Linked DNA regions of Variovorax sp. PBL-E5. The protein of the gene in region 1 interacts with the protein of each later gene in a pairwise test. Links are inferred from orthologs where the notes say so. Each region holds a gene or a part of one and is shown in the gene's direction. Other genes may lie near its edges. The genes, in order: gyrB and gyrA.

What was found.
Region 2: the proteins of gyrB (region 1) and gyrA interact in binary tests that used the Escherichia coli proteins (3 or more experiments, as listed by UniProt). The link is inferred for Variovorax sp. PBL-E5 from one-to-one orthologs.

What each region holds. Positions count from the first base shown.
Region 1 is NZ_LR594671.1:2,505-6,037, forward strand. Bases 1-3,214 are described here. They hold gyrB (DNA topoisomerase (ATP-hydrolyzing) subunit B), read left to right. Parts: upstream 1-389; coding sequence 390-3,014; downstream 3,015-3,214. Other genes in these bases: dnaN (DNA polymerase III subunit beta), read left to right, coding at 1-250; WDLP6_RS00020 (hypothetical protein), read right to left, coding at 3,045-3,214. Also shown: more of WDLP6_RS00020, read right to left, coding at 3,215-3,533. UniProt on the Escherichia coli protein: DNA gyrase negatively supercoils closed circular double-stranded DNA in an ATP-dependent manner to maintain chromosomes in an underwound state.
Region 2 is NZ_LR594671.1:1,657,784-1,661,264, reverse strand. Bases 64-3,225 are described here. They hold gyrA (DNA gyrase subunit A), read left to right. Parts: upstream 64-376; coding sequence 377-3,025; downstream 3,026-3,225. Other genes in these bases: WDLP6_RS08095 (DUF2059 domain-containing protein), read left to right, coding at 3,022-3,225; ompA (outer membrane protein OmpA), read right to left, coding at 64-152. Also shown: more of ompA, read right to left, coding at 1-63; more of WDLP6_RS08095, read left to right, coding at 3,226-3,481. UniProt on the Escherichia coli protein: A type II topoisomerase that negatively supercoils closed circular double-stranded (ds) DNA in an ATP-dependent manner to maintain chromosomes in an underwound state.

The sequences.
Region 1 (3,533 bases):
CATCGAGCCCGGTACCTTGCGCATCGCGTCCAACAACGCCGAGCAGGAAGAAGCGCAGGACGAACTCGACATCGACTACGGCGGCGATGCGATCGAGATCGGCTTCAACGTGACCTATCTGATCGATGCGCTCGCCAACATGGGCCAGGAAATGGTGAAGCTGGAGCTGGCCGATTCCAACAGCTCGGTGCTGATGACAGTGCCCGAGAACGCGTCGTTCAAGTACGTTGTGATGCCAATGAGGATTTAGCACACCCCGGCTTGCCTCACTTCGTGGGGCCGCCCACCCCCTTGCAGGGGTAATACCGGCGGACCGGCTGAGCCGGATCCGCGGTATTTCTGGAAATGAAGAGAGAACGCCGGTGAGCCGAGTCCCTGAGAGAAAGATCCTGATGAGTGAAGAAAACAAGCCGGAAGTGCCGCACACCGAGCCGGTCTACACGCCTGAAATCGACAACGCGATTCCGATCGAAGTGACACCGGCCGCGGACAATTCCTATGGTGAAGGTGCCATCACGATCCTCGAGGGCCTGGAGGCGGTGCGCAAGCGCCCGGGCATGTACATCGGCGACACCTCCGACGGCACCGGCCTGCATCACCTCGTGTTCGAAGTGGTCGACAACTCGATCGACGAGGCGCTCGCAGGTTATTGCGACGACATCGTGGTTACCATCCACACCGATAACTCGGTGTCCGTCACCGACAACGGCCGCGGCATTCCGACCGGCGTCAAGATGGACGACAAGCACGAGCCCAAGCGCTCGGCGTCCGAGATCGCGCTGACCGAGTTGCATGCAGGTGGCAAGTTCAACCAGAACAGCTACAAAGTCTCGGGCGGTCTGCACGGCGTCGGTGTGAGCTGCGTCAACGCGCTCAGCAAGATGCTGCGGCTCACCGTGCGTCGCGACGGCAAGGTGCATACGCTGGAGTTCAGTAAGGGCTTCGTGCAGAACCGCATCGTCGAGACCGTCAACGGCGTCGAAGTCTCGCCAATGAAGATCACGGGCGAAACCGAAAAACGCGGCACCGAAGTGCACTTCCTGCCCGATGATGAGATCTTCAAGGAAAACGCAGATTTCCATTACGAGATCCTCAGCAAACGCCTGCGCGAGTTGAGCTTCCTCAACAATGGCGTGCGCATCCGCCTGCTTGATGAGCGCACCGGCAAGGAAGATGATTTTTCCGGTGCTGGCGGCGTCAAGGGCTTCGTCGAATTCATCAACAAGGGCAAGACCGTCCTGCACCCCAACGTGTTCTACGCGATGGGCGAGAAGCCGGCCGACACCTACGGCGGCATTCCAGGCACGCACATCGGCGTCGAGGTCGCGATGCAGTGGAACAGTGGCTACAACGAGCAGGTGCTGTGCTTCACCAACAACATCCCGCAACGCGATGGCGGCACCCACCTGACCGGCCTGCGTGCCGCGATGACGCGCATCATCAACAAGTACATCGAAGAGAATGAGTTCGCCAAGAAGGCCAAGGTCGAGGTCACCGGCGACGACATGCGCGAAGGCCTGTGCTGCGTGCTGAGCGTGAAGGTGCCGGAGCCCAAGTTCTCGAGCCAGACCAAGGACAAGCTGGTGTCAAGCGAGGTGCGCGCGCCGGTCGAGGACATCGTCGGCCGACTGCTCTCCGACTACCTGCAGGAACGCCCGAACGACGCCAAGATCATCTGCGGCAAGATCGTCGATGCGGCGCGCGCGCGCGAAGCCGCCCGCAAGGCGCGCGAGATGACGCGCCGCAAGGGCGTGCTCGACGGCATGGGCCTGCCCGGCAAGCTGGCCGATTGCCAGGAGAAGGATCCGGCGCTCTGCGAGGTCTACCTGGTGGAGGGTGACTCCGCCGGCGGCTCGGCCAAGCAGGGCCGCGACCGGAAGTTCCAGGCCATCCTGCCGTTGCGCGGCAAGATCCTCAACGTCGAGAAGGCGCGCTACGAGAAGCTGCTGACCAGCAACGAAATCCTGACCATGATCACCGCGCTTGGCACCGGCATCGGCCGCGCGGGCGCGACCAGCGCGGGCGGCGGCGCCGACGACTTCAATGTCGCCAAGCTGCGCTACCACCGCATCATCATCATGACCGACGCCGACGTCGACGGCGCGCACATCCGCACGCTGCTGCTGACCTTCTTCTATCGGCAGATGCCCGAACTGGTCGAGCGCGGCCACATCTACATCGCACAGCCGCCGCTCTACAAGGTGAAGGTCGGCAAGGAGGAGCAATACCTCAAGGACGGCCCGGCGCTCGATGCCTTCCTGCTCAAAGTCGCGCTCAAGGATGCCAGCGTCGAGACCGGTGGCGCGCAGCCGACCACGCTCAAAGGCGACGCCCTCGCCGAGCTCGCGCGCAAGCATCAGCTGGCCGAGGCCGTCATCGCGCGCCTGGGCGTGTTCCTCGATGCGGCGGCCTTGCGCGCGATCGCCGACGGCGTGTCGCTGGACCTCGAGACGACGGCAAGTGCCGAAGCCTCCGCGGTGGCCCTGCAGAACAAGCTGCGCGAACTCAACACCACAGGCGCGCCGGCCGAGGTCGCCAGCGAGTTCGACGCCCGCAGCGACAAGCCGCTGCTGCGCATCAGCCGCCGTCACCACGGCAACATCAAGAGCAGCGTGCTGACGCAGGACTTCGTGCACGGCGCCGACTATGCGGCGCTGGCCGAGGCGGCCAAGACCTTCCGCGATTTGCTGGGCGATGGTGCCGTGGTCAAGCGCGGCGAAGGCGAACGCGCCAAGGAAGAGAAGGTCAACGACTTCCGCGAGGCGATGCGCTGGCTCATCGGACAGGCCGAAAACGCCACCTCGCGCCAGCGCTACAAGGGCCTGGGCGAGATGAACCCCGAGCAATTGTGGGAGACCACGATGGACCCCACGGTGCGGCGCCTGCTGCGCGTCCAGATCGACGACGCGATCGAAGCCGACCGCGTGTTCACGATGCTGATGGGCGACGAGGTCGAGCCGCGGCGGGAGTTCATCGAGCAGAACGCGCTGCGGGCGGCGAATATCGACGTGTGAGCGCCGGCCCTCTGGCCGCCATCTCGAAAGCTAGCGACACCGCAACGCGAACTGCCGATCGCGTGCCTGCTTCTTTTCGTTCCTGATCCGATCCTGCTCCGAGGCCGGCTGCGGTTGTCGTGCCAGTGCATCGAGCCAGCCGATCCTGGTTTCGATTTCGCTGCATTCCGATGCAGTGCGGTCCACGTTGCGCGCCACGCGTTCCTCGTGCTGTGTCTGGGCGAGTGCTGCCGAACGGTTGTCTCGAAGAGAAGCTTCGCGTACCTGCGGACTCATGCCGTCGGCGAGATTGAGATCCGGTCGAACGGCCATGATGATGGACTGCGCGCCCTGCGGGCACGGCCCGTCGGAGTAGGCTGCACCGCCGCTGCGCGAGACGCATTTCGTGATCGGCGTGACACGAGCCCCAGGTCCATCGCTCGTGATCGGCGAGGGCGCCGATGAGCGCATCGCCGGTGTGATGGTGGGAGAACTCAGCGATGTGCCTGCGTCGGTGCGGTTTTGCTGCGAGGGGAAAAG
Region 2 (3,481 bases), 1.7 Mb from region 1 along the record:
GTGCCGTTTTTCCAGACCAGTTCGCCGGTGCCGTTTTGCCAGTTGTCAATCACGGGGCCACCGTTCGCGGCGGTGACACGGGTCTGCGCGCCGGCGGCTGTGGCGAGCGCAGCGACTGCAAACATCATCGCCACTTTATTCAGTTTCTTCATGGTTCTCCTCTTGGGGAAAAAGCCGCAGCCGCGCTGCGAATCAAGGACGCTTTAAGTGACCACCACCCAAAACGTTGAGGCGATTGTGCCATAGGGTCTTTGGCAAACAGCCCGTGAGGCGCTCCCGAAACGTAGGACGGAGGCGGAATACCGGCCTTGTGTTGCGGCGGTGCGACACCCTCCGGAGCGTAAAATTTCGGCTCCTTGCTGTCCGCCCGCCGCTCATGACCTCGTTCGCCAAAGAAACACTACCCATCAGTCTCGAAGAGGAAATGCGCCGCAGCTATCTCGATTACGCGATGAGCGTGATCGTCGGCCGGGCGCTTCCCGACGCACGTGACGGCCTCAAGCCGGTGCACCGGCGAGTGTTGTTCGCCATGCACGAGCTGAACAACGACTGGAACCGGCCGTACAAGAAATCCGCGCGCATCGTGGGCGACGTGATCGGCAAGTACCACCCGCACGGCGACCAATCGGTGTACGACACCATCGTGCGGATGGCGCAGAACTTCTCGATGCGTCACATGCTGGTTGATGGCCAGGGCAATTTCGGCTCGGTGGACGGGGATTTGGCGGCGGCCATGCGCTATACCGAGATCCGGCTGGCAAAAATCGCGCACGAAATGCTGGCCGATATCGACAAGGAAACCGTCGATTTCGGACCGAATTACGACGGCTCCGAAAAAGAGCCTTTGGTATTACCCAGCAAGCTACCGAATCTGCTGGTCAATGGCGCCGGCGGTATCGCGGTCGGCATGGCGACCAATATTCCACCGCACAACCTGAATGAGGTGGTCGACGCCTGCCTGCATCTGTTGCGCCATCCCGACGCAGGGATCGACGACCTGATGGAGATCGTGCCGGCCCCCGACTTCCCCACGGCCGGCATCATCTACGGCATCAACGGCATCAAGGACGGCTATCGCACCGGCCGCGGCAAGGTCGTGATGCGCGCCAAGTGCCACTTCGAGGACATCGATCGTGGACAACGGCAGGCGATCATCGTCGACGAGCTGCCCTACCAGGTCAACAAGAAGACGCTGCAGGAGCGCATGGCGGAGCTGGTGCACGAGAAGAAGATCGAGGGCATCAGCCACATCCAGGACGAGTCCGACAAATCGGGCATGCGGCTGGTCATCGAGCTCAAGCGCGGCGAAGTGCCCGAAGTGGTGCTCAACAACCTCTACAAGCAGACGCAGCTGCAGGACACCTTCGGCATCAACATGGTGGCGCTGGTCGACGGCCAGCCGAAGCTGTGCAACCTCAAGGACCTGATCGAGGTCTTCCTGCAGCATCGCCGCGAAGTCGTCACGCGGCGCACGGTCTACACGCTACGCAAGGCGCGCGAGCGCGGCCATGTCCTCGAGGGCCTTGCCGTCGCGCTCGCCAACATCGACGAATTCATCGCGATCATCCGCAATGCGCCCACGCCACCGGTCGCCAAGGCCGAGTTGATGACCCGCGCATGGGACAGCAAGCTGGTGCGGGAGATGCTGACGCGCACCCGCGCCGACGGCGGCGTGATCAATGCCGATGACTACCGTCCGGATGGCCTCGAGATCGGCTACGGCATGGGTTCGGACGGGCTCTACCGCCTGTCGGACACGCAGGCCCAGGAAATCCTGCAGATGCGCCTGCAGCGCCTGACCGGCCTCGAGCAGGACAAGATCGTCGCCGAATACAAGGAAGTGATGGCGGAGATCGACGATCTGCTGGACATCCTCGCCAAGCCCGAGCGCGTATCCGTGATCATTGGCGACGAGCTCACCACGATCAAGCAGGAGTTCGGGCAAAGCAAGCTCGGTGCGCGCCGCAGCCAGGTCGAGCACAGTGCCTTCGATCTCTCGACGGAAGACCTGATCACGCCCACCGACATGGTCGTCACGCTCTCCCACAGCGGCTACATCAAGAGCCAGCCGCTGGGCGAATACCGGGCCCAGAAGCGCGGCGGACGCGGCAAGCAGGCCACCGCGACCAAGGAAGACGACTGGATTGATCAGCTCTTCATCGCGAATACGCACGACTACATCCTGTGCTTCTCCAACCGCGGCCGGCTCTACTGGCTCAAGGTGTGGGAGGTGCCTGCCGGTTCGCGCGGCTCCCGCGGGCGCCCCATCGTCAACATGTTCCCGCTGCAGGAAGGCGAGAAGATCAACGTCGTCCTCGCGCTGACTGGCGAGAAACGCACCTTTCCGGCCAACCAGTACGTGTTCATGGCGACCTCGATGGGCACCGTCAAGAAGACGACGCTCGACGAATTCAGCAATCCGCGCAAGGCCGGCATCATCGCGGTGGACCTCGACCCCGGCGACTATCTCGTCGGTGCCGCGCTGACCGACGGCGCGCACGATGTCATGCTGTTCTCCGACGGCGGCAAGGCCGTGCGTTTCGACGAGAACGACGTGAGGCCGATGGGGCGCAACGCGCGCGGCGTGCGCGGCATGACACTCGAGGACGGCCAGGGCGTGATCGCGATGCTGGTGGCGGAAGACGAGGCTCAGAGCGTCCTGACCGCCACGGAAAATGGTTACGGAAAACGTACAAGCATTACCGAGTACACGCGTCATGGACGCGGAACCAAAGGCATGATCGCGATTCAACAAAGTGAGCGCAACGGCAAAGTCGTGGCGGCAACTCTCGTGCATGCCGACGACGAAATCATGCTCATCACCGACAAGGGCGTGCTCGTACGCACCCGTGTCTCCGAAATTCGCGAACTGGGGCGTGCGACGCAGGGTGTCACGCTCATCGGACTCGACGAAGGCGCCAAGCTCAGCGGGCTGCAGCGCATCGTCGAGAACGACGCCAATGTCGAGATCGAGCCCGGTGCCGACGACACTTCCCCATCATCTTCAACGGAGAATCCTCAGTGAACAAAATCAAACTCGCGCTTCTGACGGTTGCGCTCGCCAGCAGCTCGATGGCCATGGCGCAGGACAAGGCTGCGCTGATCAAGCAGTTCCTCGATCTGCAACGCCCGGGCATCGAATCGCTTGCGCGCGGACTGGTCGAACAGTCCAGCGCGCCGATCGCGCAGGCAGGGTCGCAGTATCTGCAAACGCAGGTGCCGGCCGACAAGCGCGAAGCCGCGGCCAAGGCGGCCGACGCGGAACTCAAGAAGTACTTCGACGAATCCTTCCCGATCGTGCGTGACAAGGCCGTGCAACTCGCGCCCACCACCATCGGCCCGATCCTGGAACAGGGCTTCACCGAAGACGAGTTGCGCCAGTTGGTGGCGTGGATCAGCTCGCCGCTGGCCAAGAAGTACCAGGAGCTCAACCCGAAGATGCAGACCGCGCTCACCGAAAAGCTGGTGGCCGAGACGCGCG